DNA from 2 places in the Nonomuraea sp. NPDC049152 genome. Region 2 is predicted to be linked to the other one. Evidence: riboswitches for the same ligand, from Rfam matches in the RefSeq annotation. Region 2 holds a riboswitch; the other holds the start of a gene.

Region 1 (15,102 bases), on a different contig from region 2:
GCTCACGGGTGAGAAGCGCGACGCCGCCGACCACACCGCGTGGGCCCTCGACCTGTGCGCCAAGGTCGAGGCGGCGATCACCGCCATCCACGCGCGCGACATGGTCTTCGGCGACCTGCACCCGGGCAACGTCATCGTCAGGCCCGACGGCGGCGTCACGCTCGTCGACTACGAGATGTGCGTCCCCATCGAGGAGGCAGGCCGCCGCCACGGCGGGACCGCCCCCGACGGCCTGAGGGGCGCCGACATCGACCGTCACGCGCTGGCCCGCCTGCGCCTGGCGGTGTTCCTGCCGGTGACCGAGCCGCTGCTGATCGACAGGTACAAGGCGGCCGAGCTCGCCGACGCCATCCGCGACACCTACCCCGTCCCCGACGCCTTCCTCGACGAGGCCGTGCAGACGATCACCGGGGTACGGCGGGCCAAGCGCGTCCCCGGCGCCCACATCCCCGCCTGGTACTCGGTCACCCTGCCCGACCCCGAGCGCTGGGAGCGCCTTCGCAGGTCGATGACGATGGCGATCCTCTCCTCGGCCACCCCCGAGCGCGAGGACAGGCTCTTTCCCGGCGACATCGCGCAGTTCACCACCGGAGGGCTGAACCTGGCCCACGGAGCGGCGGGCGTCCTGCTGGCCCTGCGGGCCACGGGCTCGAACTGGCTACCCGACCACGAGCGCTGGCTGGCCGAGCGGGCGCTGCGCCCGCGCGAGGGCAGCAGGCTCGGGTTCTACGACGGCCTGCACGGCATCGCCCACGCGCTGGCCCTGCTCGGCAAGCGTGAGGAGGCGCTCGAACTGGTGCGGATCGCCTCCGCGGGGCGGTGGGACTCGCTCGGTCCCGACCTCTACGGCGGGCTGTCGGGCATCGGGCTCAACCTCGCGCACCTGGCCGACGTCACCGGCGAGTCGCATCTGCTCCCGGCGGCGTTCGACGTGGCCGATCTGGTGGCCAGGCGGCTGGGCGAGGCAGGCAGCGCGCCCGCGCCCTCCGGCGGCCTGCTGCGCGGGCTCGCAGGCCCGGCCCTGCTCTTCCTCCGCCTGCACGAGCGCACCGGCGAGAGCAGGCTCCTCGACCTGGCCGAGCACGCGCTGCGCCGCGCCGCCCACGACGCCGTGCTCGCGGGCCCCGGCCTCGACAGGGGGAGCGCAGGCCTGGCGTGGGTGCTGGGGGAGTACCTGCGCCACCGCCACGACGACGACTTCCTGCTCACGTACAAGACCCTCGACGAGGCCGTGCGCGCGCCGTCCTTCCTGTATCCCGGCCTGTTCTCCGGCAGGGCGGGTGTCCTGGCCTACCTGGCCAGGCGCGGGGGCGACGACCCCGGCATCGAGGAGCAGCTGAGGGCGCTGGGCTGGCACGCCCTGCGCCACCAGGCCCACCTCGCCTTTCCCGGCGAACGGCTGCTGCGCCTGTCCATGGACCTGGCCACCGGCACCGCGGGCGTGCTCCTCGCCGTCGCCGCCGTGCTGCACGAGGAGCCGGTCTCGCTTCCCTTCCTGCACGCGCCGCGCGCGGGGAAGGACACCGGAGACGGCTGAGCGCCCCCAGAGCCCCGAGTCCCGGTAGGAGCGGCGCGGTTCCACCGGGACTCGGCCACCACCTGTGCCGGAAGCCGCTACAGCCAGCCGGAGTCGCTGGCGATGCGGACCGCGTCGAGCCTGTTGCGGGCTCCGGTCTTGCACATGATGCGCGACAGGTGATTGCGGACCGTGCCGACCGAGAGGAACAGCTCGTCGGCGATCTCCGTGGAGCGGGCTCCGCCCGCCGCCACCCTCAGCACGTCGCGCTCGCGCGGGGTCAGCGGGTTGGCGACCGACTCCAGCGCCGCGACGGCAAGCTCCGAGTCGACGGCCCTGCGCCCCTCGCTGATCGCTCGCAGGCCCTCGGCCAGCGCCTCGGGCGCCACGTCGAGGCTCATGAAGCCCAGCGCGTGGGCCTCGAAGGCCCGCCGTACCTGACCGGGGTTGGGCTGGGCGGAGAGGATCAGCACCCTGCAGCCCGGAGCGTGCTCGCGCAGCAGCGCGGCGGCGGTCAGGCCGTCGAGGTCGGGCAGGCCGAGGTCGACGACGGCGGCGTGGGGGTCGTGCTCCAGAGCCGCGGGGACGATCCCCGCGCCGCTGCCGACCTCGGCGACCACCTCGAGATCGGCCTCCGCGTCGAGCGAGGCGACCAGGCCCCTCCGCACCAGCGGGAGGTGCTCGGCTACCAGGATCCGAAGCAACACATCTCCTAGAGTGATCGGACGGATGCGCAGTGTCAACGCAGTCTCCAGATTCCGCAAAGGGCGCGCAAGCCGTTCAGCATTGGATTGTTCGACTAGTCTGGGCGTGTCGGACCTTCTCCTCAGCCATGGAGCGCGCGTAGATGATCTGGCTCTACATCGCGGGGATCGTCATCTTCGTGCTCGGGCTGATGGCCTCCATCGCCCTCCACGAGATCGGTCACCTCGTTCCCGCCAAGCTGTTCGGCGTCAAGGTGACGCAGTACATGGTGGGCTTCGGCGGCACCATGTGGTCGAGGCGGAAGGGCGAGACGGAGTACGGGATGAAGTGGATCCCGTTCGGCGGCTACATCCGGATGATCGGCATGCTGCCGCCCCGCCCCGGCGACGACCCGACCAAGCTGCGAAGGGCCTCGACCGGACCGTTTCAGGGTCTGATCGACACCGCGAGGGACGTCGCGCAGGAGGAGGTCGGCCCCGGCGACGAGGACCGCGTCTTCTACCGCAAGAAGTGGTGGCAGAAGGTCATCATCATGTTCGGCGGCCCGCTGATGAACTTCGTGCTGGCCTTCGTGCTGTTCACGATCCTGCTCGTCGGCATCGGCCTACCCGGCCTGTCGCCCGTGGTCTCGCCCGACACCAACGCCTGCGTCATCCCCCACGGCCAGACCCGCACGGTCTGCGCGGCAGGCGACCAGCCGACGCCCGCCGCCAAGGCGGGCATGAAGGCGGGCGACAGGATCGTCGCCTTCAACGGCGTCAAGGTCGCCGACTGGGAAGAGGCGACCCAGAAGATCAGGAAGAACGGCCCTGGCCCCGTCACGGTCGGCATCGTCCGCGACGGCAGGCCCATGACGCTCAACGTCACGCTCATCAGCAGGGAAGCCGTCGACGACCCCACCGCCAAGACCAAGGGCGAGGGTTTCCTCGGCGTCCAGGCCACCAGGATCTACGAGCAGCAGAGCTTCGGCACCGTGATCGGCTACATGGCCACGCTGACGGGCCACGTGGCCGAGTCGCTGGTCAACCTGCCGCAGCGGATGGTCGGCGTGTGGAACGCCGCCTTCTCCGGCGAGGAGCGCGACCCCAACGGGCCCATCGGCGTCGTCGGGGCGGGGCGCATCGGCGGCGAGATCGCCGCCTCCGGCCTGCCGGTCAAGGACAAGCTCTTCGAGCTGGTCAACCTGCTGGCCGGGTTCAACCTGGCGATCGGCATGTTCAACCTGATCCCGCTGCTGCCGCTCGACGGCGGCCACATCGCCGGCGGTCTGTGGGAGGGGCTCAAGCGCGCCTACGCCCGCGTCCTGCGGCGGCCCGAGCCCGGCTACGTCGACATCGCGAAGGTGCTACCGCTGACATACGCGCTCGCCATGGTGATGATCGTGATGGCGGGCCTGCTCGTCTATGCCGACCTGGTCAACCCGATCAAGCTGTCCGGCTGAGGTCACTCGCCCGTCACGCCGTCGATCCGCTCACGCAGCAGGTCGGCGTGGCCGTTGTGGCGGGCGTACTCCTCGATCATGTGCACCATGATCCAGCGCAGGGACACCTCGTGGCCGTGGCGCAGCGTCTTGCCGATCGTGTCGAGGGGGAGGCCGGCCGACACCTTCCTGGCGTAGGCGATCTCGCCGCGCCAGGCCGCGAACGCCTGCTCGCCCGTCATCGTGGCGATGTCGTCGAAGGCGTCGTCGGGCTGGTCGGGCGTCGAGTGGAGGCGGGGGACGTCCTCGCCCATGAGGTGCCTGCGGAACCAGCCGCGCTCCACGTCGGCCATGTGGCGTACCAGGCCGAGCAGCGACAGCGTGGACGGGGCCGCCGACCGTTCGCGCAACTGGTCGTCGGTCAGGCCCTCGCACTTGATCGCGAGCGTCTCGCGGTGCCAGTCGAGCCAGGCGTCGAGCATGTCCCGCTCGTCTGCTACGAACGGGGTATTGATGCGGGTTTCTGTCATAACGAGTGATTATGGACCCGCTGGAGGAGTGACGCCGACCGTTCCCCGCATGCCGAAGCGCGACCTGATGCCCCCTGGAGTCCACCACCGCGCCGCCTCGTGCCAGCCCGGCACGCGGTAGGTGGGATGGATGATCAGCGTCCCGTCGTCGCGGTTCTGGATCTGCGGGCCGTTGAAGCAGGGGTGCACGCCGTAGAACACCAGCGCGCCGCCGGGGCGCAGGACGCGGTCAGCCGTCCAGCAGCACGGGGAGGCCGGCCAGCCGCCACGACATGGGCAGGAGCTGCCGTTCCAGCTTCTCCGGAGCCACCGCCAGGCGCAGTCGAGGGAAGCGCGACAGCAGCCCGCTGAAGGCCACCTCGCCCTCCTGGCGGGCCAGCGCCGCCCCCAGGCAGTAGTGCAGGCCGTGTCCGAAGCCCACGTGGACCTCGCGCCTGCTGTCGGGCTCGCGGGCGATGTCGAGCCGGTCGGGGTCGCCGAACCTGCGCGGGTCGAAGTTCGCGCTCACGATCACCGCCATCACGGGCTCGCCCTGCTTGACCACCGTGCCGCCGAGCTGGACGTCCTCGGCCGCGTAGCGCAGGCGCGTGCCGTGGACGGGGCCGCACCAGCGCATGAGCTCGTGGACGGCGCGCGGCATCAGCGAGGGCTCGGCGCGGAGCCTGGCGAGCTGGTCGGGATGGGTGAGCAGGGCCGCGGTCCCGTTCCCGATCAGATGGGCGGTGGTCTCGTGGCCCGCGAGGACGAGCGTGAGCACCATGGTGACCAGTTCGGTGTCGGTGAAGCGGTCGCCGTCCTCGTCGTGGGCTCTGATCAGCCCGGTGAGCAGGTCGTCGGCGGGCTCGGCGCGGCGGCGGGGGATGAGGTCGCGGATGTGGTCGACGATGCCGATGAGCGGCTCGACCAGGGCGCCAGGCTCCATGGTGGTCATGCGGGCGCCCCACGCCCGCCACTGCGCCCGGTCGGCCTCGGGGATGCCGACGAGCTCACAGATGACGGTGATGGGGAGCGGGTAGGCGTACTCCTCGACGAGGTCGACGACGCGGTCGGTCGGCAGCGCGTCGAGGAGGGCGGCGCTGATCTCCTCCACCCGCGGCCGCAGCTCCATGACGCGCCTGGCGGTGAAGGCGCGCGAGACCAGCCTGCGCAGCCTGAGGTGGTCCTCGCCGTCGAGGTCGAGGATGCCGCGGGTGAGGTAGACGGCGTACTCGGGCGGGACGCCCCTCGCCTGGGTGAGCTTCTCCCGCAGGTTGGAGACGTCGGCGCCCGGCACGTTGCCGGGGTCGTTGACGAAGCGGTGGTCGCTCAGCACGGTCTTCACGTCGTCGTACCGGGTGACCAGCCAGATCGGGGTGTCCTGCCCGGGGAAGGAGGCGTGGAGGACGGGCGCCTCCTCCCTGAGCTCGGCGAAGCCGCTGAAGGGGTCGGTCAGCAGGCCGGGATCCATCAGGTTGACGGTCTTCATGAGCGCCTCTCGTGACCGGAAGGAGGAATCTGGTCATCGAGTCAAACGTACGCCCGCCGCCGACCCCCTGCAAGGATCAGTTCATCGAGATGTGCACGTGGTCGTAGTGGTTGGCGGTGACGCTGCCGCGGTCGGACATGGCACGCCAGCCGCTGCCACTGTTGATCCGCTGCCGCCAGATCACGTACTTGATGCCCAGGCGGCTCTGGTTCTTCAGCGCCCACGCGGCGACCTGGTCGCCGAGCGCCCTGTTGACGGCCGTCGGTGTGGCGCCGCCCGAGCTCATCATGAAGTCGCAGGCGCGACCGAGCGGATGCTCTCCGCTGCCGCCCGACCGGTAGCAGCCCACCTCGAACGGCAGCGCGAACGTCTTCTTGATCGTGTCGCGCATGAGCGTGGTCCGCGGCGTGATGTTCTCCGAGCCCGTGGGCAGCTCGGGCGCCCAGCTGCCGTCGCTCTTGCGCCCCGGACCTGTCGGCACGAGCTTCTGGAGCTTCTTCTCGATGTCCTTGATCATGCCCTCGGCCTCCTTCCGGTCGTCGGCGACCTGGTCGGTCTCCGTCTTGATCCGGTCGGCGAGCGCGAGCGCGTCGGCGGCGGCCTGCTTCTTGGTGTCGCGGGCCGCGGCGACGCTCTTGACCACGGCGTCCTGCTCGGCGCTCATCTGCTCGAGCAGTGCGGAGGTGGTGAGGTCGGGGGTGTAGAGCAGCGTCGGCAGGTCGGGGGTGCCGGCCTGGTAACGCATCTCAGTGATCTTGGAGGCTTCGGTCTCTGCCCTGGTCAGGGTCTGCTCGGCCGTCGCCAGCCGCTCCTTCGCCTTCTCGGCGGCCTTCCGCGCCTCGGCCAGCGACACGCGCTTGGCGTTGTAGCTCTCGATGAGCTTGTCGACCTTGGAGTTGAGCTGCTTCAGCTCGGCCCGCAACGCGGGTTCGGACGGCTTGGAGGCAGCCGAGGCCGCGGTCGCCGAACCGGTTACGAGGGACAACGCGGCAAGAAAGCCGCATGCGAAACGAGACGTGGGGGACGCCACGAACGATCCTCTCCGTCTGCCGACCGGGTTAGCTGACGGGTTCGGGCGGGAGATGCGGCCCTACCACTCGCGTGGATACACCCCAGGTTCTTGGTGGGTCCCCGGTTCCCGGGCAACGCGCCCGGGATTAGGCATGTAACGGCTGTGAAAGCCGGTGAAAGGGGATATTAGTAGTAAATGTCCGGTAATGCGAGTTCAAGCGGACATCAATTAGTGATCTACCTGTGATCGAAGTAGTCTCGCGGCCTCCTCGGGCAGCACGTCGTTGACGAACGCGCCCATCGCCGACTCCGAGCCCGCGAGGTACTTGAGCTTCTCCGGGGCCCGGCGGATGCTGAACAGCTCCAGGTGAAGATACGCCAGGTCACGGCCCTGCCGTACGGGAGCCTGGTGCCACGCGGCGACGTACGGCATGACCACGCCGAACAGCCCGTCGAGCGCCCGCAGCACGCGGGTGTAGACGGGGCCGAAGGCGGCGCGCTCCTCCTGGGTGAGCGCGGCCAGATCGGGCACCTGGCGGTGCGGGTAGAGGTGGACCTCGAACGGGTAGCGGGCGGCGGCGGGCACGAACGCGGTCCACAGCTCGTTGCCGGCGACCACGCGCTCGCCGGCGCGCTCCGCGGCCAGCACGTCGGCGAAGAGGTTCGGCCGACGGGCCGCGGCCGCCAGGTGCTGGCGGGTGCGCGGGGTCACGTAGGGGTAGGCGTAGATCTGGCCGTGCGGGTGGGCCAGGGTGATGCCGATCTCCGCGCCCCTGTTCTCGAAGCAGAACACCTGCTCCACGCCGGGGATGGCCGACAGCTCGGCGGTGCGGTCGGCCCAGGCCTCCATGACCAGCTCCACCTGGTCGTCAGGGAGCGCGGAGAAGGACGAGTCGTGGTCGGAGGTGAAGCAGACCACCTCGCAGCGCCCCACGCCGGGACGCACCTCGCTCAGGCCGCCGGGGTCGGTGTAGGAACCCAGATGGGTGGAGAAGCTCGGGAACCTGTTCTCGAAGACGACCACGTCGTACTCCGAAGCGGGGATCTCGGTCGGCATGCCGGGCTTCGACGGGCACAGCGGGCACTCGCTGGCCGGAGGCAGGAAGGTACGGGTCTGCCGGTGGCCCGCCATCGCCACCCACTCCTCGGTGAGCGGGTCGTAGCGCAACTCGGAGGCGACGGGCCTGGGCGGCAGTTCGCGCTCGTCGATCGCGCTCCTGTCGGCGTCGTCGCGCCGATCGAAGTAGATCAGCTCTCGGCCGTCGGCCATGTGCGCGATGGTGCGCTTCACTTCGTGTCCTCCGCGATGATCAGTTCTCCCGCCCGCTCGGCCAGCTCCGCGCGAGCCTCCTCCGGCAGGTTCGCGTCGCTGATGACGACGTCGGCCTCCGACAGCTCCGCGATCGTGCTGATGCCGACCGTGCCCCACTTGGTGTGGTCGGCGGGGACCACCAGCCGGTGCGCGGAGGCGACCAGTTCCCTGTCGGTCTCCGACTCCAGCAGGTTCGGCGTGGTGAACCCCGCTCGCGTGCTCATGCCGTGCACGCCCAGGAAGAGCGTGTCGACGTGCAGCCGTCTGATGGCCGCGACGGCGACGGGCCCGACGAGGGCGTCGGAGGGCGTGCGGACGCCGCCGGTCAGCACGACCGTGCGGTCGGCGCGCGGGCTGCGGTGGAAGACGTCGGCGACGGGGACGGAGTTGGTGATGACGGTCAGGTCCGGCACGTCGACCAGGTGGTGGGCCAGCGTCCACGTGGTCGTGCCCGCCGACAGCGCGACGGCGGTGCCGGGGTGGACAAGCGTGGCGGCCCTGCGGGCGATCGCGTCCTTCTCCGGCTGCTGACGCATCGACTTGGCGGCGAAACCCGGCTCCTCGGTCGAGCCGGGACCGTTGATGGTGGCGCCGCCATGGACCTTCTCCAGCAGGCCTCGCTCGGCGAGCGCCTCCAGGTCCCTGCGTATGGTCATGTCGGAGACGCCGAGCTCGCGCACGAGGTCGGCCACCCGGACTCCGCCGCTGCGGCGGACGCGCTCCAGGATCGCCTGTTGCCGCTGTGGTGCGAGCACGTGCCCTCCTTCCAACAGATTCCACCAAATTATGACACATCTATGTTGAAACATGGGGAGTGGAATCTGGGAAAGCCCTTGTCGCGGCAGACGCGTTCGCGAGAGGTTGGGATCATCACATGAGGAGGTAAGCCATGGCCAAGCGCGCACGTAAGACCAAGGCCCGCAAGAAGAAGGCGGCCAACCACGGCAAGCGTCCCAACGCTCGCTGAGGTAGGACATCGGGTACTGCCCGTACCCGATGTTCATCCCTCCGCCAGGCCCGCGAAAGACCCAAGACACGAAATCTCGTGACAGCGTGGCCTCATGCGCCCGCGCGCATCCCGCGCCACCTCCGCCCCCGGCGCGGTGACCTGCTTCCACCTGCGGCGGTCGCCATAGTGTGACGCATGATGTCGCGTGGACTGCGGATCCTCATCGGCCTCGCCGCCGCGGTGATCGTCCTTGCGGGGCTCAGGAGCGCCAGCGCGATCGCGGGCCCGGCATTCCTCGCCCTCACCCTGACGATCGCGGTCAGCCCGCTGCGGGCGTGGCTGAAGCGGCGCGGCGCGCCCGCGTGGGTGCTGATGACCGTGCCGCTGCTGGTCGTGCTGCTGGTGCTGCTGGCGTTCGTGGCCTCACTGGCCGTCTCGGTCGCGCAGCTGGCGAGCCTGCTGCCGACCTACACCGAGGAGTACAACGCCATGGCCTCGGGGGTCACGCGGTGGCTCGGCACCCTCGGGATCACCGCCGACCAGATGACCGCGGCGGTCAAGGCGCTGGACCCCAGCAAGCTCGTGCCGCTCGTGCAGGGCTTCCTGTCCAGCCTGCTCGGCGTCGTCTCGGCCTTCGTGCTGATCCTCCTGCTGGTGTACGGCATGAGCCTCGACGCGGGGCCGACGCAGGCGGCCATCCGCGCGCTGGAAGGCACCAGGCCCGACCTGGTGCGCGCGCTGACCCACTTCACCAGGAGCACCTGTCGCTACCTCGTGGTCTCCAGCGTCTTCGGCCTCATCGTGGCCGTGTTCGACGCCGGGGCGCTGTGGCTGCTCGGCGTGCCGTTGCCGCTGCTGTGGGGACTGCTGGCGTTCATCACCAACTACATCCCCAACATCGGCTTCATCCTCGGGCTGGTGCCGCCCGCGCTGCTGGCCCTGCTGGACTCGGGCTGGGTCACCATGGTCTGGGTGATCGTCGTCTACAGCGTGCTGAACTTCGTCATCCAGTCGGTGATCCAGCCGAAGTACGCGGGGGAGTCGGCAGGCCTGTCGACCACCATCACGATGCTGTCGCTGCTGGTGTGGTCGGTCGCGCTCGGCGCGCTCGGCGCCATCCTGGCCGTGCCGCTGTCCGCGCTGGCCAGGGCCCTGCTCGTCGACGCGGACCCTGGCACCCGATGGGCGATCCCGCTGGTCAGCGGAGCAGCCCGGGAAGAGCGGCCGACACGGCCCGGTGGAAGGTCGGGTAAGCGTAGATCATCTGGCTGAGCCGTTCGACCGGGATCCTCGCGTGGACGGCCAGCGTCAGCATGGAGAGCACCTCGCCGCCGCACGGACCCGCGCTCGTCGCGCCGACCAGGACCCCGTCGGCGGCGACCAGCTTGACGAACCCCTCCGCCCGCGCGATCCAGCCGCGCGTCGAGGCCGCCAGGTCGGTGAAGGACACCCTGACGTCGAGTCCCCGCTCCCTGGCCTGCGCCTCGGTCAGCCCGACGGCGCCCACCTCGGGATCGGTGAACGTCACCCTCGGCACCGCGTGGTGCTCCGCCTCGTGCACGGGCTCGCCGAGGATCTGCCTGACGACGATGTCGGCGTGGTAGATCGACATGTGCGTGAACGCGCCCTCGCCGACCACGTCGCCCAGCGCCCACACCCCTTCGGCGGCGCGCATCCGGTCGTCGACCGGGATCGCCCTCGCGCTCTCGTCCAGCCCTATCGCGCCGACGCCCAGCGCCGCGAGGTCGACCCTGCGGCCTGTGGACACCAGCAGCTTCTCCGCCGTGACCCCCGCCAGCGTGAAGCGACCGTCCTCGTAGGTCACCTCGTCGACCTTCACCCCCGTGCGCACCCCGATGCCCTCGTCGGTGAACACCTTCTCCACCAGCGCGCTCGCCTCGGGCTCCTCCATGAACAGCAGCCTGCCGGCCATCTCCAGCACCGTCACCTCGGCCCCGAACCGGGAGAACACCTGCGCCAGCTCGGCGCCGATGGCGCCGCCGCCGAGCACGACGAGCGAGTCAGGGACGCTCTCCGTCTCCATCGCCTCGTGATTGGTCCAGTACGGCGTGCCGTCCAGACCCTTGACCGGCGGTACGGCGGGCCGCGACCCCGTGGCGATCACGATGCCCCGTCCCGCCCTGATGACCTGCTCGCCCACGGTGACCTCGTTCGGTCCCGTGACGCGCCCGTGCCCCCTGACCAGGAGGCCGCCCTTGGCCGTGAACCGGTCGGCGGCGACCTTGTCGTTCCAGTCGTCTGTCGCCTCCTCGCGGATCCTGCGCGCCACGGGGGCCCAGTCGGGAGCCAGGCCTCCCCCCGCCACCTCGTTGGCCGCGGTGACCATCATCTTGGAGGGGATGCAGCCCCAGTAGGGGCACTCGCCACCGACCAGGTTCGCCTCGACCCCCGCGACCTTCAGCCCCGCCTCGGCCAACCGCCCCGCCGCGTCCTCGCCGCCGGGACCCATGCCCAGCACGATCACATCGACATCCATCAATCCACGCTAGCCCGTCCCCGGAACCCGCCCAAGGGCCACCACGCCCCGCGAGCCGTCCGGCTCCGGCCCCCGGAAAGAGGTCGTGGACGTCCAGAGAGAGGGAAGAACCCCGGCCCGCACTCGGGCGTCAGCCCTCCGCGGACCCGAGGGACAGCGCGTCCATCAGGCGCTCGAGCTGCCCCGCGTAGAACGACGCGAACTCGGCCGACCCCGGATCCATCCCGCACACGGCCCGCACCACCTGCGGAAACGCCACCCCCGCCGCCGCCATCGCGAACAGCGCCACCATCATCGCCGCAGGGTCCACCCCTGCGGGCGACTCCCCCCGCGCCTGCCGCTCCCGCAACGCCTCCACGTTCCTGCGCATCCCCTCGGCGAACTCGGGCGAAGGAGCCCCGTCCGCCAGCCCCTCCCACACCAGCAGCTTCCCGAACGAGCGATGCTCCGAGTTCGCCTTGACGTACCCGGCGACCAACTGCCCCAATGACGCAGACTCCTCGGCGAACCCGCCCTCCGCCTGCTCCCACTGGCTGGTCAGCTCCCTGTACAGCCCCTCCTTGCCGCCGAAGTAGTACGAGATCAGCTGCTTGTTCACCCCTGCCCGGTCCGCGATCGCGCTCACCCTGGCCCCCGCGAAGCCCTTGGCCGCGAACTCCTCCACGGCGGCTTCGACGATCCGCTGCTTGGTCCGCTCGGCGTCGCGCTGCTTCTCCTCGGGCTCTCTCCGCATGCGCCCAAACTATCATCCATCCGGATGGTTGACACAATTACCCAGTTGGTTGATAGTCGGAGGCATGACGAACATCGCGGTGATCGGCGGCGGGATCGGCGGCCTGTGCCTGGCCCAGGGGCTGCACAAGGCAGGCCACGACGTGACGGTCTACGAACGCGACCGCACCCCGACCGACCGTCTCCAGGGCTACCGCGTCCACATCGACCCCAACGGCGCGCGAGCGCTCCACGACTGCCTGCCCCCGCACCTGTGGCGCACCTTCCTCGACACCACGGGCCACGGCGGCCAGGACTTCGGCTTCCTCACCGAGCAGCTCAGGCCGCTGCTCCTGATCGAGACCCCCAAGGCGGCCGACCCAGCCGACGACCACCACTCGGTCAGCAGGATCACGCTGAGGAAGATCCTGCTGACGGGACTCGACGACGTGGTCCGCTTCGGCGCGACCTTCGAGCGCTACGAGCGCACCCCGCACGGCACCGAGCTGTTCTTCGAGGACGGCACCAGCGCCACAGCCGACCTCGTGGTCGCCGCCGACGGCGGGAACTCACGCGTCAGGCAGCAGTACCTCCCGCACGCCCGGCGCGTCGAGACCGGCATCACCACGGTCGCGGGCAAGTTCCCGCTCACCGAACGGACCAGAAGGCTCATCGACAGGAGGCTGACAGACGGTCCCAACAACGTCCTGCCCCCCAGGGGCATGGGCCTGTTCGTCGCCCCGCACGACCTCGGCGACACCGGCGAGACGACCGAGCTCATGGACGACACCAGCAGCTACATCCTGTGGGCCTTCGGCGCGAGCAGGCGGCGCTTCCCCGCCGACGTGGCCGGCCAGACGGGCGAGCAGCTCAGGCGGACCGTCGCAGGGTTGATCCACGGCTGGCACCCCGACCTCAGGAAACTGGTCGAGCTGTCCCACCCCGACACGGTGTCACTGCTGCCCATCCGCACCTCGATCCCCATCGAGCCCTGGCAGCCGACGACCATCACCCTGCTCGGCGACGCCATCCACAGCATGACGCCGATGCGCGGCATCGGCGCCAACGTCGCCCTGCGCGACGCCCGCCTCCTGTGCCGGGCGCTGACCGGCGGCAGACCGCCGGTCGAGGCCATCGCCGACTACGAGACCCGGATGCGCGAGTACGGCTTCGCCGCCGTCCGCGACTCCCTCAGGGCCGCCGAGCAGTTCGTCGGCGAGAGCGCGCCCGCCAGGCTCGGCTTCAAGGCCTTCCTCCGTACGGCCCAGCGCTTCCCCTCGCTCAAGCGGAAGGCCTTCGGATGACGTCACGACAGGCGGGCTGCCGCAGCGGCAGGTCCGTGGCCGCTCACCCCCGCCGACCTCCGGATCAGCCCTTGAGATTCCGGTCGAGGAAGTCCAGTTGGAGCAGCAGGAGGTTCTCGGCGACCGTCTCCTGCGGCGTCATGTGCGACACCCCCGACAGCGGCAGCACCGTGTGCGGGCGGCCCGCTTCCAGCAGGGCGCCGGACAGGCGGAGCGTGTGCGCGGCGAACACGTTGTCGTCTGCGAGGCCGTGGACGAGCAGCAGCGGCCTGCTCAGCTTGGGCGCGTCCGCGATGAGCGAGCTGCGGTCGTAGGCGGCGGGGTCCTGGTCGAGGTAGCGCTCCTGCCAGTGGGTGTCGTACAGGCGGGCGTCCGTGACGGGCGCGCCCGCGACCGCGGCGTGGAAGACCTCGGGGTGGCGAAGGACGGCGGCGGCCGCCAGGTAGCCACCGTAGGACCAGCCCCTGATGCCTACCCTGCCCAGGTCGAGGTCGGGGTGGGCCGCGGCGGCCGCGCGCAGCGCCTCGATCTGGTCCTCCAGCGCGTGGCTGAGCTTGTCGCCCTTGATCGTCCGCTCCCATGCGGGTCCTCTGCCGGGGGTTCCCCTTCCGTCGGTCACCAGGACGGCGTAGCCCTGGTCGGCGAACCACTGGGAGACCAGGTGGTCGTCCAGGACGGCGGTCGCGCGGCTGCCGTGCGGCCCGCCGTACGGATCGAGGAGGACGGGCAGCCGCGCGGACCCCTCGACGTGGCCCGTCGGGAACAGCAGCGCCGAACGCAGCTCGCGCTCGCCCAGGCGCAGCAGCGTGACCCGTGGGCGCAGCGCGGGGGTGGCGGCCTTGGAGGCGATCTCGTGCGCTCCGGCGCGTACGCGCACGCCGTGGCGGTCGAGCGTGCGGGAGACGACGACGGTCGTGCCGCCCGCGCGCACGCCCGTGTGGACGCCTGCCTCGGTGGTCACCCTGGTCAGGGTGCCGTCGTAGGTGTACAGGTGGCGCTCGGTCGGCTCCTCCGTCGCCTGGAAGAGCATGGTGTCGCCGTCCACGCTCAGCACCCGGACGACCTGCAGCCCCTCGGGGGTGACCGGCGCGTCGCCGACGACCAGGTGTCGCGTGTCGCCGACGTCGGCGGTGCGGACGAGCGCGCCGCTCGCCGTACGGGCGGGCACCCCGGCCACGAGCTCCACCCACGCCGCGTCGTTGTCCTCGTGCAGCGTCGTGGTCTCGCCCGTCGGGGCGACCGACAGGATCCTGGTCGTGCGCTGGTCGCGGCTCTGCACCTGCACCAGCAGGTCGTGGGCGGTCCACGCGACGCGGGCGACGTACTCGAAGGCGGCGCGGTCCCACCGCACCTCGGTCCGCTCGCCGTCCATGGTGACCAGCCAGAGCGAGACGTCCGCGTTCGGCGTGCAGGCCCTGGGATAGGCCATGACCCTCGGCGGGCTCGCCGGGTTGGCGGGGTCGGCGACGTGCCAGCGCTCGACGGGCGCGTTGTCGACCCGCGCGGCCAGCAGCACGGTGCCGTCCGGCGACCACCAGTGGCCCCGGTGGCGGTCCATCGACTCGGCGGCGACGTGCTCGGGCAGGCCCCAGGTCACCTCGGGCCCGTCGGGGTCGACGGACAGGCCGCCCACCACCCGCAGCGCGCCGTCGGCGACGTAGGCGACCCTCGCGCCCGTCGGG
Region 2 (15,102 bases):
CCCTGGGCGCGGTCACCGTCGAGCGGCACATCACGCTCGACCGCACCATGTGGGGCTCCGACCACGCCGCCTCGCTGGAGCCCGCCGGCCTCGAGCACCTGGTACGTGACATCAGGATCATCGAGCAGGCCATGGGCGACGGCGTCAAGCGCGTCTTCCCCGGTGAGGAGGCGCCGAAGGCCAGGCTCCGCAGGGTCACGGTGTAACGACGCGTGATCACCCTCTCCGTCGTCGTACCGGTCCGCGACGGCGAGCGCTTCATCCCTGACGCGCTCGCCTCGCTGGCCCGCAACACCCGGCGTGACTTCGAGTTCATCGTCGTGGACGACGGCTCGGTCGACGACACGGCCGCCATCGTCTCCGAGTCGGAGGTGCCGGGACTGTCCCTGGTGCGCAACCCCGCCCCCGTCGGGCTGGCCGACGCGCGCAACACGGGGCTGAAGCTCGCCTCGGGCACCTACGTCACGTTCATGGACGGCGACGACTGGCTCGCCCCCGGGTACCTGGCCGACCTCGTCGCGGCGATCGACGGGCTCGGCTGCGACTTCGTCCGGGTCGACCACGTGCAGGTCGAAGGGCGTAAGCGGGTGGTGCACCGGGCCCCGGAGGCGCGCCGGGGCCTGGTGTTCGACCCGCGCGACGCGATCCTGCCCGCGAGCGTCAGGACGATGGTCGACTACCCCTACGCGTGGGCCGGGATCTACCGGCGCGCGCTGGGGGACCTGTTGCGTTTCCCGGGGTCGCTGCACACCGCCGAGGACAGGCCGTGGATCTGGCGCCTGCACAGGCAGACGGCCTCGTTCGGGGTGGTGTCGCTGGCGGGGCTGTTCTACCGCAGGGGTGTGTCGGGGTCGCTGACCCAGATCGGCGACGAGCGGCAGTTGCACTTCTTCGACGCCTTCGAGCTCGTCTTCGAGGACCTGGAGCCCGAGTTCATGCCGAAGGCGGTGCGCAACTTCTGCGCGTTGTTCGCCCATCACCTGGAGATCGCCGACAGGTTCACGCCCGAGCTGCGGCACCGGTTCGAGGCGCGGGGGGCGGCGATGGTGCGGGCCCTGCCCGCCGAGCTGGTCGCCGACGCCGTGCCGCGCATGTCCGTCGAGCGCGAGCAGACGCTGCGCGCGCTGCTGCCTGAGATCCCCGCCGGGGTGCGGGTACGGAGGGAGGAGCCGTGACGCGGGTTTTCTACGCCTCTACGCTGTTCGGGGCGATGTCGCTGGCGGCGGCGATCGACGCGGGCCACTTCGGCGAGGGCGGGCGCAGGCTGCTGATCGTCTCCACGAACACGGCCGTCCCCGAGGTGTCCACCCCTCTGGACCAGACGCCGGGGTTCGCGGCGCTGCGCTCCCGCTTCGACGAGGTGCGTTCGTGGAACGAGCTCATCGCGCCGCTGCATCCTTCCGACTGGAAGGCGCGCATCATCGAGGTGCCGATGATGAGCAGGCTGATCAGCGCGTCGTTAGGGCTGGACACGGTCGAGGAACTGGTGCTGGAGTCGATCGCGGTGCCGCCGGCGCGCACGATCGCGGGCCTGGTGCGCGACTGCCCCATCACCGTCTACTCCGACGGGCTCATGAGCTACGGCCCCACCCGTGACCCGCTGCCCGCCGAGATCTTCCGGCGCGTCACCCGCCTCCTGCACCTGGACCTGGTGCCCGGACTGAGGCCGCTGCTGCTGTCCGAGTACGGCGTGCCGGCGACCACCCTGTCGTCCGAGTCGTTCCTCTCGGTGGTGGGGCAGGTGGCGGGCACCGCGCCCGACATGATGGCGGGCGAGGCGATGATCCTCGGCCAGTACCTGTCGTCCCTCGACATCGTCACTCCCGAGGAGGAGCACGGACTGCACGAGGCGATGCTGCGCGGGCTCGTCGCGCGCGGGCACAGCAGCGTGGTGTTCAAGCCGCACCCCGCCGCCGGTCGCCGTCACACGCAGTTGCTGCGGGCCAGCGCCGACAAACTCGGCGTACGGCTCGTCGTGGCGGGCGAGAGCGTGCCGGCCGAGGTGTGCTTCGCGGCGCTGCGGCCCTCGCTGGTCGTGGGCTGCTTCTCGACCGGGCTGGTGACGGCTTCGCGCTACTTCGGGCTCGAGGTGGCGGCGCACGGGACGTCGATGGTGCTGGAGCGGCTCTCGCCGTACGAGAACAGCAACAGGATCCCGGTGACGGTCGTCGACGCGCTGCTGCCCCAGCTGGCCGCCGACGGGTCGCTGGACTCGCCGCCGCCGGTGGACATCTCCGACCTGGTGCGGGCGGTGGGGTACTGCATGCAGAGCGAGACCTATCCCGAGCTGCGCCCGGTCGCGGAGTCGTTCATCGGCGAGCACGGCGTCGGCCGGTACTTCAAGCGGCAGCGGCTGGGGGCGATCGGGCTCCTGCCGGAGGGGGAACGGCCGGGCACGCTGAGCCGTATCCGCCGCCGCCTGTCCCGCACCCTCGGCTGACCCGCCCCCGTCCCCTCCACCGCGAGGCGGGAGACCGCGCCACGTCCGGTCTCCCGCCTCGCGCGGTGGAGGCGAGAGAGCGGGCGTGGTGCGGTGCGGGACCCGTCTCGGTCGGGCACGCGCTGGGGTCAGGTGAACGACCTGATGTAGCGGCGGACCCTGCGCTTGGCGCGGTAGCCGGCCCGCAGCACCTGGGGCGGCACCTCCACCCGCAGGCGGGCGCGACGTCGCGCGGCCACGTGTTCGGGCCCGTCGAGCAGGGAGCGCGCCGGCATGCGCGGCCCGATGACCAGCGCGGTGAGCAGCGCCACCCAGTCGCTGCGGCCGGCGGGGTGGAAGTAGTTCTCCGCGCACCACTCGGGCGACGGCGAGCGGAACGCGCCGCCGGCCACCTCGTCGAGCGTGCCGAGGACGCCGCTGCCCTCGAACACCAGGTTGATCATCTCGGCGCTCACCCCGAAGTCCGACAGGACCAGCAGCGGCACCTCTTGAGCGATCGCCTCCAAGGCGGCGGTGGAGCTGACGGTCACGAACCCCGCGGCCTGGGCCAGGTGCTCGTGCATCGGTCCTGCCGCGAACCTGACCGCCCCTTCGAGGCCGAGCTCCCGCCACAGCCGCTGGTAGTGGTAGCGCTCGTTGTGCGTCTGCCGCTCGTCCTCCAGTGCCCGCAGCTTGACCACGACGTCGAGGTCGGGCCGGGCGGCGGCGAGCGCGGCCAGGGAACGCAGGATCAGCTCGCGGTCCTCGCGCCGCCCCGGCACCTTGGCCTGGGTGGCGAAGACCACGCGGTCGCCGCCGTCGACAGTGGGGACGTCGCGCAGGAAGGGCAGCCTGGCCAGGCCGAGCGCGCCGCCGCCGCCGAGGCGTGCGGCCAGCTCACCGAACTCGGCGACCTCCCTGCCGCTGTGGACGACGAACAGGTCGCAGCCGCTGCGGAACAGCCACGCCTTCTCCGTCGCCGGCACCGAGATGCCGGGCAGCCCGGTGACGAAGACCGGCCTGGGCCGCAGGCCGTCGAACACCTCGGCGACCAGCACGTCCACGACGGGGCCCGTGCACGCCACGAGGATCGCGTCGGGACGTATCCGCTCCGCCGTACGCCTGAGTGCTCTGGCCGACAGGACGGGGACGGCCGAGGCCCTGGTCCCCGCGACCGCGGCGGCGATCTGCTCGGGCGAGGGGGTGATCGGGGTGCGCACGACCGCCAGCTCCGTCACGCAGTCGGGAGGCAGGTCGTCCAGGAGGCTGGCCGCCCACTTCAGGTACGAGTCGGAATCGGCCAGGGCCAGGACCTTCAACTGGGCACTCCCGTGAACATCTGCAGGTGGGAACGGAGGGAAGGCGCCGCGCGGCTGGTCCACCAGTCGTCGGGCACGTGCACGGGCTCGACGGCGACGCCGCGCGGGGAGAGCAGCACCCGCAGCGAGCTGATCGCGGTCGAGGGAAGGCTGACCACGCGCTGCCCGGCGGACAGGCCGCGCAGCGTCAGCTCGGCGGGGACGCCGGGGGCGTGGACGGTGATGCCCGGCCGCTCACGGATGATGGCCAGGTCGACGGGGTCCTCGCGGCGGTGCGGGTAGTAGGCCAGCGGCTCCTCCGCGGCCAGCCCCGTCAGCCAGCGCAGGTAGTGCTCGCGGTGCACCAGCCCGTTCCTGACCAGGGAGGTGCCGAGCACGACGGTCCGCTCGGAGGGGCCCGGCGCGCTCATCGGCTGCTCACGCAGCCAGGCGAAGTCATGGCGCTCCAGCCCGACGCCCGCCTGCCGGACGGCCTCTGCCAGCCCGCCTTCCACGGGAAGGGCGGTGAAGACCGACAGCGCGCCCTTGCGGGCGGTGCCGCGCAGCCTGCGAGCGGCCAACAGGCCGAGGGTGTTCCGCCACGTGCTCGGGGTGGCGCGGGCCCGAAGCAGCGGCTTGACGGGGCGGGCCGACAGCAGTTCGAGCAGCCTGATGGTGGCCAGGCCGTCGTCGACGATCACGACGCGGCCCGGACGGATCGTGACCCAGCGCAGCTGGACCCTCCCGGAGAAGGCGTCGCCGACGGCGTTGAGCCTGCGGGGCATGCGCTCGCTGGGCTGGGCGAGCTCGAGCCCCTCTGGCAGGTCGAGCCTGACCAGCTCACGCCTGGTGGCCGCCAGCGGGCGCAGCCCGGCGCGCGGCACCACCAGCGTCCGGTCTCCCAGCAGCCCGGCGTGGTGGGCCTCGACGGCGCAGAGCATCTGTAGTGGCGACTCCACCCAGGCCACGGATTCCTGTTCGTTCACGACACGCGCAACGCTAGGACGCCCACTCGAAGCGCCAGCTAACGCGGAGTGAACAATGGAGGCATGAACATGAACTCGCTGCTGCTCAACACCGACGGTGTTCAGATACCGCAACTCGGCTTCGGCGTCTGGCAGGTCCCCGACGACGAGGCGGAGCGAGCCGTGTCCAGCGCGATCGAGGCCGGCTATACCAGCATCGACACCGCCAAGCTGTACTACAACGAGGAGGGGGTCGGCCGCGCGATCGCCCGCTCGGGCGTGCCGCGCGAGAAACTGTTCATCACCACCAAGCTGTGGAACGACGAGCACGACAAGGCCGAGGCGGCCTTCGAGACGAGCCTGTCGAAGCTGGGCCTCGACCATCTCGACCTCTACCTCATCCACTGGCCCGTCCCCGCGCAGGACAAGTACGTCCAGGCGTGGAAGTCGATGGAGCGGCTCTACAAGGACGGCAAGGTCCGCGCGATCGGCGTCTCGAACTTCACGATCGAGACCCTCGAGCGGCTGATGAACGAGACCGAGATCATCCCGTCGATCAACCAGATCGAGCTCCACCCCAACTTCCCCCAGGCCGAGCTGCGCGCCTTCCACGAGGCCAACGGCATCCTGACCGAGGCGTGGAGCCCGCTCGGCCAGGGCAGAGGGCTGCTCGACGACCCCGCGCTGGCCACGCTGGGCCACAAGCACGGCAAGTCGCCGGCCCAGGTCGTGCTGCGCTGGCACATCCAGCTCGGCAACGTGGTGATCCCCAAGTCGGTCACCCCTTCGCGGATCAGGGAGAACATCGACGTCTTCGACTTCACCCTCGACGCGGAGGACATGGCGGCGATCGGCGCGCTGAACAAGGGCACGCGCCTCGGCCCCGACCCCGCCACCTTCAACTGGATGGGCTGAACCGCCCACCGGGTACGGCCTGCGCCCCCAGGCGCGGGCCGTACGCGTGTCCGAGGTGATGGGAAGATCGATCGCCGACAGAGAGGACTCTCATGCGTGACTTGGGTTGGGGAATCGCGGCCACCGGCGGGATCGCCAGGACGGTCGGCGCGGTGATCGCGGCGGAGCCCGGCATGCGGGTGGCCGCGGTGGGCTCCCGCGACCAGGGCAGGGCGGCCGAGCTGGCGGCGACGCTCGGCGCGGACTCGGCCTACGGCTCCTACGCGCGGCTGTGCCAGGACCCGGCCGTGGACGTGGTCTACGTGGCCACGCCGCACGCGCAGCACCTGGAGGTGGCCGAGGCGGCCATCGCGGCGGGCAAGGCGGTGCTGTGTGAGAAACCTCTCACCGCGAGCCTGGCCGACGCCGAGCGGATGGTGGAGCTGGCCAGGCAGGCGGGCGTGTTCCTCATGGAGGCCATGTGGATGCGCTTCAACCCGCTGATCAGGGGGCTGCTGGCCGAGGAGCGGTTCGGGGCGCTGCGCTCGGTGCACGCGTCGTTCGGGTTCGTCATGCCGTACGAGGAACGGCATCGGCTGTGGGACCCGGCGCTCGGTGGCGGAGTCCTGCTCGACCTGGGGATCTACCCGTTCGGGTTGGCGCAGCTCCTGCTCGGCGAGCCGGCTGAGACGCATCTCACAGGTTCGCTCGGTCCCTCGGGCGTGGACGCCGAGGTGGGGGCGCTGCTGACCTACGAGGGCGGGGCACGGGCGCTGCTCGACACGTCGTTGCTCAGCCCGCTGGCCAACACCGCGACCGTGGTGGGGACGGGGCTGCGGGCCGACATCGCCGCGCCGTTCTGGGCGCCGCAGCGGATCCTGTTGTCCGGGCCGGGCGTGGAGCCTGAGGAACTCGTCCTCGACCCCGCCATGAACGGCTATGCCGAGGAGGTGCGCGAGGTGCGCCTGGCGCTGGCCGAGGGCAGGACGGAGAGCGCGATCATGCCGCTGGACGAGAGCCTGGCGATGATGCGGATGCTGGAGGACGCGCGGATCAGGCTAGGCGCTCGTTAGCGCGGGCGGCGGCCTCCTCGTGCCCTGAGCCCGCGGCCATGCGGAAGTGGGCCCGTGCCCGCGCGGAGCGGCCCTCCCTGTCCTCCAGCAGGCCCAGGTTGAACATGGCGCGCGGGGCCGCTTCCGCGTGGCCCGATTCGATGGCCTTGCTGTACCAGCGGCGCGCCGCATCGGTGTTCCCGCAGCAGTCCTCCAGGACGCCGAGGTTGAACATCGCCCTGGGCGTGGCGGCTCTGCCGTACCAGTGGCGGGCCTCGTCGAGATGACCGCTCTCGTCCTCGATCAGCGCCAGGTTGAAGGCCGCCCGCTGGGCGGCCGCCGGATGACCGGATTCGACCGCCAGCAGATACCATCGCCGGGCTTCGTCCGGACGGTGTCCGTCTTCCAGCAGCCCCCTGTTGAACAGGTCCTGTGGCGACATGACCCGACCGTAGATGATCGCCAGACCTTTATCAATTTGTAAGCTACTTGCCTCATGTATTACCTTAGGCTCACTCAAGGCATAAACCGGGCAATCCGGACATAGCCAGACATTGCAATCATCACAGGTTCACCTGTGACCGCTGAATCCGCTCCATGCGGAACCGGGGACCCAATCTCTCTGGGGTGAATCGGCACACCGTGCCGTAGGGCAGCTTCGCGTCCGAACCCGTCAGCTAACCCGGTAAGCGGCAGGAAGCTAGCAAGGAGTTCCCCTTCTTATGGCAAAGCACAGCCGTAGCCGTGCCCCGAAGCTCAACTACGCGCATGCCGCGCTCGGCGCAGTCGTCATCGCCGGCTCGCTCGTACCCAGCCACATCGCCCAGGCCGACAAGCTCCCGCTTGCCGACGGCCCGCGCGTGGCCGCCCTCGCCAACGCTCCCAAGGAGGACGCGGGCAAGGTCAGCACCACCAGCACGACCCAGGCCAAGGCCATGCCGTCCGCCGCCGCCGTCCTCGCCGAGGCCAAGAAGCAGATCGGCATCAGGGAGAACTCCGCCGGCGGTGGCACCAAGTTCCAGAACTGGTACGTCAACTCGCAGCGCGCCAGGGAGACCGTCGCCAGGGACGGCGGCAACGTCCGCGCCTACGCCAACGCCGCGTGGTGCGCGATGTTCGTCTCCTGGGTCGGCGAGCAGACCGGCGCCCGCCCCCAGGTCGGCTGGGACGCCTACACCGTGGCCCACGCCAAGTGGTTCAAGGCCAACAAGCGCTGGGGCCAGACGCCCAAGCCCGGAGCGGTCGTCTTCTTCTCCTGGAGCGGCAGCAAGGCCCTCGACGACATCAACCACGTCGGTTTCGTCCAGAAGGGCAACGGCGACGGCACGATCACCACGGTCGAGGGCAACACCGGCAACGGAGCGGTCGAGGAGCGCGTCCGTCCGACCTCGCAGGTCGTCGGGTACGGCTACCCCAACTACTCCAGCTGACAATCCGTTCACACCCCCCAGGCCCCGTTGCCAGGATGGCCCGTTGACCGATACACGATTCAGCGGGCGCGTCCCTTCGGTGACCGGGGCCCACCACGGGGTCGGATCCGCCGCCGCCAAGCCCTCGCCGGGCAGGCGGACAGCCTGAAGGCCGACCTCATGGATCCCACCGCGACCACCCCCCTGTTCCACCACGCGGAGAAGGTGTTCGGTCCCGTCGAGCCCCTGGTGAACAACGCCGGCGGACGGATGCGGAACACCTTCCTTCCCGACACCCCCTGACGCCTACGGCCGCCTGGCTCCGTGTTCACGAGACACACGCCCGGCAACTCGCCGTGGCCGCCATGGCGTCCGCCCTGCCGATCGCAGAGTTCACGCGGGCGACCTGGCCAGACCCACCAGGCAGGGGCAGCGGGACCTGACCAGAACCGCCAGACACGGCACCGCCACCTGGCGGGACCGCCAGATAGGGCGGCCTCCTCATCGGCCCGACGTCCGGTGGCCCCTGGGCTTCATCCCCGACCGAGGTCTCCGAGGCTCGCCCAACGGTGCCGCCCGCGTTCCGGAGCCATCGACCCACGAGGCGGCGACACCCCCGGCCCCCAAACCACCCCCCGCTCCCCCAAGCAAGCCACCCCCGGTCTCCAAACCACCCCTCGGGCGCCCTCCCCCTTGCCACGCCCTTCAGCCCGCGAGCCTCTCAGCCCGGCAAGCCCTTCGGCCCGGCAAGCCCCTCAGCCCGGTGAACTCCTCAGCCGGTGAAGTCCTGGGCCGGTGAGCCGTCGGTGAGCGTACGGTGAGCCGCCGCCGCGACTGTTGAGCCATCGCTGGATCCGCCGAGGACCAGCCAACTGAGCGAGGAGCGGAGATGGACGTTCTGACCGGCAAGACAGCGCTGGTGACGGGTGGATCGCGGGGAATCGGCCGGGCGGTCGCGCTGCGGCTGGCCGCCGAGGGCGCCCTGGTCGCCGTCCACTACGGCGGCAACGACGCCGCCGCCAAGGAGACCGTGGCGCGGATCGAGGAGGCAGGCGGCCGGGCGTTCGCCGTACGGGCCCGGTTCGGCGAGGACGGCGCGGTGGACCGGCTGTTCGAGGGCCTGACCGCGGGACTGGCGGGGAGCGGGCTGGACATCCTGGTCAACAACGCGGGCATCGGCTCGGGCAACCCGATCTCGCAGGTCACCCAGGAGGAGTTCGGCAGGCTGCTCACGATCAACGTCAGCACGCCGTTCTTCGTGATCCAGCGCGCGCTGCCGCTGCTGAACCATGGCGGCCGCGTCATCAACATGGGCTCGACGGCCAGCCGGTTCGCGGTCTCCACACAGATCGGCTACACCATCAGCAAGGCGGCGCTGGAGTCCATGGCCCCGTCACTGGCCAACGAGCTCGGCGGGCGCGGTATCACGGTGAACACGGTCGCGCCCGGCGCGGTGCGGACCGACATGACCGCGGGCTACACCTCCATCCCCGAGGTGGTCGCCGGGCTCGAAGCGATCACCGCGCTCGGGCGGCTCGGCGAGCCCGAAGACGTCGCCGACGTCGTCGGCTTCCTCGCGGGCCCGCAGGGCCGGTGGGTGACCGGCCAGACCATCGACGTCTCGGGCGGGACCTACCTCGGCCCGATCGCCCTGGCCTGATCGCCGCCGCTCCAGCCGCGCACGGGAATGGGTGTCCGTCAGGTGCTCACCGGCGGGCGGCATACCCGGGGGGAGAGGACCATCCGAACGGCGACGACGCCGTCGACAAGGTCCGCCGCGTGGTCGACGGTTTCCTGACGCCCGGCCACTGACCAGTCGTCCGCCCGGCCGCCGCGAGCGGCCGGAGCATCGGGGCCCGTTCGTGACCCATCGCCCGCCGGCGCCGACGGCTGGGACCGGTCCTGGGCGGGCGGCCGGAGCTCCCGAAGGAGTCGAAGCTCGGGTTCAGAGGAACATGGCACGGCCGAGCCTGCTGTCAGCGGGCCGGCCCACTGTGACGGGGAGCCGTACGACCTGGAGCACGCCTATGAGGATCAGGGCGAAGCCCGCGACCTGGCCCAGCGGAGGCCATTCGCCGCGTGCCGCGTAGACGTAGGCGAACCCGGCGACGGTCTCGACGTTGATGAGCATCCCCGCGGCGGTGGGCGACAGCCGGGCCGAGGCGACGTTCCACAGGCCCGTGGCCGCCCACGACACCACGATGCCCAGCACGAGCACGGCGAGGACGAACGTGGGCAGGCCCGGCGTCTCGCCTGAGGGGTGGGGGTCGGGCGAGAGTTCCCCCGACAGCGCGGCCACGGGGAGTCCTGCCAGGGTGACGACGCCGGTACCGAGGCCGATCACCGTCGACCACGCCCCGCCGGGCACCTCGCGGTGGCGGCTCAGGAAGCGGGCGTTGGCCAGGCCGTACCAGGTCCACAGGAGGACGGCGCCGACGGCGGCCAGCAGGCCGAGGACCTTGAGCCCGACCGGCCGGTCCTCGGTGGGGGCGGAGCCGCTCAGCTCCAGCGTGTTCACGACGGCCAGGCCGATCGCCACGAGTGTCACCGGCATGACGAGGGAGCGCCAGCGGTAGGCCCCCGACAGCACGTTGCCGAGCAGCGCCACGGTGACCGGGATGCAGCCGATGACGATGTCGGTGACGGGCGCGCCGACCAGCTCGATGCCGAGGACGAGTAGCAGGTAGTACAGGACGTTGCCGGTCAGCGCGAACGCCAGGGCCACACCCCAGTGCTGCCGCAGCAGACGCCACAGGACGCGGCCGCCGAAGGCGAACAGCACCAGGGAGATCAGGCCGTAGGCCAGGTACCTGCCGACCGTCACGGCCACCGGGCTCCAGCCGGGCAGGAGCACCGGTATCAGGAAGGCCAGGCCCCAGATGAGGCCTGCCAGCGTGCCCGCGGCGAAGCCGACGGACTGCTCCCTGCGGGTGAAACTCCTCATGCGCACGCTCCCAGGCAGCCCGGGACCAGGTGGTCCCGGGGGTTTCCGTTCAGCGTGGGCGTCCACGCTCTCGGGCGGCGTCTTCAGCTCGGAGAGGGCAGGCTCTCCCGAGCCATACCCTCGGCGGCGGCGATGACGCGATCCGTGCGTGCTGCTGGACAGCGCGCTCGCGGAACGTGCCGTCGGCCCGTCCGAGGCGCACGAGGAGCTGTGCGAGCGGTACGGCCTGGGCCGCTACGGCTTCCATGTCGGCGTCACCGGTCAGCCGGGGAACAGCAGGAACTCCGGCGGCACGGTGTCGGTGAGCCACACCCCGTTGGCACTGACCATGAACGCGTGCCCCGCCGTGTGCATCTCCCCCGCCGACACGACCAGCACCACGGGGACCCCTCTTCGCGACCCCACCCGGACGGCCGTCGCCCTGTCGGCGGACAGGTGGACGTGCCGCCGGGACATGGGCAGCAGCCCCGACCGCCTGATAGCGGCCAGGCTGCGGCCCACCGTCCCGTGGTAGAGCACGTGCGGCGGCTCCACCGGCGCCAGGCCGAGGTCGACGCGCACCGAGTGTCCCTGGCTCGCCCTGATGCGGTCGCCCGCGACGGCGTACCGCCGCTTGTCGTTGTCCGACACCACCGTGTCCAGCTCGGCCCTGGTGATGGGGAAGCCGTGCAGGGCCGCGGCGGTCAGCAGGTCGTCGATCTTCACCCAGCCCTGCTCGTCCAGCGTGATCCCGATCGCCGCGGGGTCGTGGCGCAGGTGCCTGGCGAGGTACTTGGAGATCCGCACGGTCCTGTCGGTCATGCGGGCATTGTGCCGACCGCCCGCCGTCCCCCGCAAAGGGGTTACGGCGGGCAGTGGCGCGCGCCTCAGCCGCCGCAGGCGGCGAAGACGAACGTGTCCTTGAGCATCGAGTAGGTGTCGCGCACCCTGGTCGCGCCCGAGGTCGGGTCGTGCTGCAGGACGGTCATCCTGGTGGCCTTGCCCTCGGGGTACTGCGAGACGTGCAGGGTCACCTGGTTGTCGCCGGTCCAGTCGACCTTGTGGACCGTGCCCTCCTTGGGCAGCTTGATCGCGTGCCCGCCGAGGACCTGGCTGGTGGCCAGGTCGTAGAGCGTGACCTTCGTCCCCCCGACCAGCACCGCGAGCGTCTTGCCGTCGGCGTTGAGCGCGTAGGGGCCGTTGGCGGCCACCAGCTGCGGCGGCGTGTCGCTCAGCAGCCGCCTGCCCGACAGGTCGTAGACGTGCAGCTCGACCACGGACTCGTCGCCGTCCATGCTGGCCAGCACCCTCTCCCCGTCGCCGCTGAATCCGACGAAGGTGCTGAGCTTGGGCAGTGTGCCGAGCCTGCCGCCGGTGGCGGTGTCGAACAGCTGCACCCTGCCCGCGATGACCGCGAGCCTGGCCCCGTCGTCGGACAGCTGCAGCGTGACGTCGTACTGGTTGGTCCTGGCCGGCAGCGCGTCCGCGGGCAGCGGCTTGACGCCGCCCTTCATGGTGCGCACGACCAGCCGTCCGGCCTTCGTGAAGTAGGCGACCCTCGTGCCGTCGCCGGAGACCGCGATGGGGGCGACCGCGTAGTCGACGGGCTTGCCGTCGGCGCCGACCGCGCGCAACTGGGCGTCCTTCAGCAGCGTGACCTCGCCCTTGTGGGAGACCAGCCGCCAGGTGCCGCAGGGCACGACCTCGCCGCCCTTCTTCGGGCAGCCTTGGGCGGAGGCGTAGCGGATGGCGTCGCCCCTGCTGTCGCCGTGGCTCTGTCCGTGGTCGTGGCCGGGGTCGGCGTACGCGGCCGCGCCCTGCACTCCGAGCATCGCCATGGCGACCGCGATCGCCGCCAGGATCCTGAGCTTCATCTCGTCACTCTCCCGCCGTCAGCCAGGCGTAGTTCCTGGCGATGACCGTGAACGTGTCGACGGGCTTGACCGCGCCCGTTCCCGTGTCGACGGTGAGCACCCGTACCACCGTCGGCTTGCCGTCTCCGCCCGACTGCACCTTCACCGTCAGCTGGTCCTCGCCGGTCCACTGGGCGTGGTAGACGACGGTGCCCTTCTTCAGCCGCAGGTCCACCGCGGCCGCCAGCCGATCGGTGCTCAGGTCGTACAGGCGCAGCTTGGGCTGCGCGCCCGCGAACACCGCCACCGTGCGGCCGTCGGCCGCCAGCGCTCGCGTCGAGGCGTTGATCACCACCTGCGGCGGAACCTGCGCCACAGTGCTGCCGTCCGCGCCGAGGGCGACGAGCGTGGTGGTGTTGTCGGTGTTGTAGCGCAGGGCGAGCGCCTCGTCGCCGTCGCCGCTGAACCCCTCGAGATCGTCCCCCGCCGGCAGCTTCACGATCTTCCCCGTGGCCACCGTGACGATCTTGCCGGGCTCCTTCTCACCGGTTTCGCTGTACTCCAGCAGGACCCTGTCGCCCGAGGGCGACAGCCAGACCCGCACGATGTCCGTGCCGAGCCTGGTCAGCGACTTCGGCAGCAGCGTCACCCGGCCACCCGACGTCCTGCGTACGGCGAGGCGGTGGTCGCTCTTGCGCTCGTAGACGATCCACTCGCCGTCGGCGCTGATGGCGAACTTGCCCGTCTCCTCGGTCTTGCGTCCGTGGGCGTCCACCGAGGTGGCGGCCGCGTCGGCGACCTTGATCTGCCCCCCGGACCTGAGCCTGACGCGCCAGGCGCCGCAGGCGTGGCTGATCTCGTCCTTGTCGTCGCACGAGCCCACCCACGCGACCCTGGCCGTCCCCGCGCTGTCGGCGTGGGCGATCGCGGGCAGGCCGGCCGCGGCCACCGCGACCACCGCCGCCGCCCCCAGAAGTGTCCTTCGCATAGTGCCTCTCCTCCTTTACCGGGTTGGACTCCCGATGGGACGGAGAGGTTGGTCACAGGTGGGACACGGACTCGGCCGTCAACGCGTGGTGGGCGCGTCCGAAGGCTCGTAGGCGTGCAGGAGCAGCCGTTCGGCGTCGTCGAGGTAGAGCTCGAGGAAGGTGGCCGCCTCGTCGGCGCGCCCGGCGGCCATCAGCTCCAGCAGTTGCCTGTTGCGCACGACGAACGGCTCGTGCAGCGCGCGGGGGTTGTGCATGACGTGGAAGACCAGGCGGAGCTCGGCCAGCAGCTGCCGCATCGCCTCGTTCAGTCGCGGGCTGCGGTGGAGTGCGACCAGCGCCTGGTGGAAGCGGCTGTTGGCGGTGCCGACGTCCTGCCAGCGGTCGGCCACGGCGGATCGCTCGGCCTCCTCGACCGTCTCCTTGATCAGCGCGAGCGCCTCGGGGGAGGCGGCGCGCCGTACCGCCGCGCCTTCGAGGACCCTGCGCATCTGGTAGAGGTCGGAGACGTCGGCGGCCGACAGGACGCGGACGAAGACGCCCCGGTTGAGCTTGTGGTCGAGCAGCCGCTCGTGCCCCAGGAGCCTGAAGGCCTCGCGCAGGGTGTTGCGGGAGACACCGAGAGCACTGCCGATGGCCTCCTCCGACAGTCGCTGCCCGGGGGCGAACAGGCCCTCGATGATGTGCTCGCGCAGGATGTCGGCCACCCGTTCGGCCGTGCTGCTGCGCCCCAGACGCACCCGTTCGTGTTCAAGCGCCGCCACCGCGTTATCCACAACTGACAGGGAATCATCGAACAAAACTCTTGTCGAATTGTTCAACGATCCTTAGATTCAGAGGAACACCCCCCTCCCATCTAGGAGCGATGACAATGCACCAGACGCGGCGAGTGATCCTCGCCAGCCTGATCGGCACGTCGCTGGAGTGGTACGACTTCTTCCTCTACAGCACGGCGGCGTCGCTGGTGTTCGGCAAGTTGTTCTTCCCGACGTTCGACCCGGTCAGCGCGACGCTGCTCGCCCTGGTCACCAACGCGGTCGCCTTCGTGGCCCGCCCGCTCGGCGGCGTCGTCTTCGGCCACTTCGGCGACAAGGTGGGGCGCAAGACGGTGCTCGTGGTCACGCTGCTGGTGATGGGCGTCTCGACCTTCCTCATCGGCGTGCTGCCCACCTACGACGCCATCGGCGCGGCCGCGCCGATCCTGCTCGGCACGCTGAGGTTCGTCCAGGGCCTCGGCCTGGGCGGCGAGTGGGGCGGCGCGGTCATCATGTCCATGGAGCACGGCGACCCGAGACGGCGCGGC

The links. A riboswitch is a leader RNA that binds a small molecule or an ion and turns the genes downstream of it on or off. The one in region 2 is predicted to bind cyclic di-AMP.
Region 1: it holds a riboswitch for cyclic di-AMP, as region 2 does, so the genes downstream of both, AB0B45_RS26900 (hypothetical protein) here and AB0B45_RS13350 (CHAP domain-containing protein) in region 2, are expected to answer to the same signal.

Annotation. Positions count from the first base shown of each region.
Region 1 covers NZ_JBEZDO010000015.1:203,698-218,799, forward strand. The annotation lists gene lanKC (class III lanthionine synthetase LanKC) at 1-1,537, shown strand, start outside; gene AB0B45_RS26875 (response regulator transcription factor) at 1,615-2,223, opposite strand; gene AB0B45_RS26880 (M50 family metallopeptidase) at 2,364-3,662, shown strand; gene AB0B45_RS26885 (DinB family protein) at 3,665-4,171, opposite strand; gene AB0B45_RS26890 (hypothetical protein) at 4,181-4,372, opposite strand; gene AB0B45_RS26895 (cytochrome P450) at 4,401-5,636, opposite strand; gene AB0B45_RS26900 (hypothetical protein) at 5,713-6,621, opposite strand; cyclic di-AMP (ydaO/yuaA leader) riboswitch at 6,670-6,810, opposite strand; gene galT (galactose-1-phosphate uridylyltransferase) at 6,877-7,938, opposite strand; gene AB0B45_RS26910 (DeoR/GlpR family DNA-binding transcription regulator) at 7,935-8,714, opposite strand; gene AB0B45_RS26915 (AI-2E family transporter) at 9,104-10,180, shown strand; gene AB0B45_RS26920 (NAD(P)/FAD-dependent oxidoreductase) at 10,107-11,405, opposite strand; gene AB0B45_RS26925 (TetR family transcriptional regulator) at 11,536-12,138, opposite strand; gene AB0B45_RS26930 (NAD(P)/FAD-dependent oxidoreductase) at 12,203-13,420, shown strand; gene AB0B45_RS26935 (prolyl oligopeptidase family serine peptidase) at 13,485-15,102, opposite strand, start outside.
Region 2 covers NZ_JBEZDO010000006.1:10,649-25,750, reverse strand. The annotation lists gene AB0B45_RS13390 (N-acetylneuraminate synthase family protein) at 1-206, shown strand, start outside; gene AB0B45_RS13385 (glycosyltransferase family 2 protein) at 213-1,175, shown strand; gene AB0B45_RS13380 (alpha-2,8-polysialyltransferase family protein) at 1,172-2,440, shown strand; gene AB0B45_RS13375 (DUF6716 putative glycosyltransferase) at 2,569-3,738, opposite strand; gene AB0B45_RS13370 (hypothetical protein) at 3,735-4,703, opposite strand; gene AB0B45_RS13365 (aldo/keto reductase) at 4,773-5,597, shown strand; gene AB0B45_RS13360 (Gfo/Idh/MocA family oxidoreductase) at 5,690-6,649, shown strand; gene AB0B45_RS13355 (hypothetical protein) at 6,630-7,070, opposite strand; cyclic di-AMP (ydaO/yuaA leader) riboswitch at 7,201-7,335, shown strand; gene AB0B45_RS13350 (CHAP domain-containing protein) at 7,351-8,058, shown strand; gene AB0B45_RS13345 (hypothetical protein) at 8,218-8,340, shown strand; gene AB0B45_RS13340 (SDR family oxidoreductase) at 8,927-9,697, shown strand; gene AB0B45_RS13335 (DMT family transporter) at 9,983-10,981, opposite strand; gene AB0B45_RS13330 (RNA 2'-phosphotransferase) at 11,243-11,782, opposite strand; gene AB0B45_RS13325 (hypothetical protein) at 11,848-12,834, opposite strand; gene AB0B45_RS13320 (hypothetical protein) at 12,839-13,801, opposite strand; gene AB0B45_RS13315 (GntR family transcriptional regulator) at 13,880-14,563, opposite strand; gene AB0B45_RS13310 (MFS transporter) at 14,665-15,102, shown strand, end outside.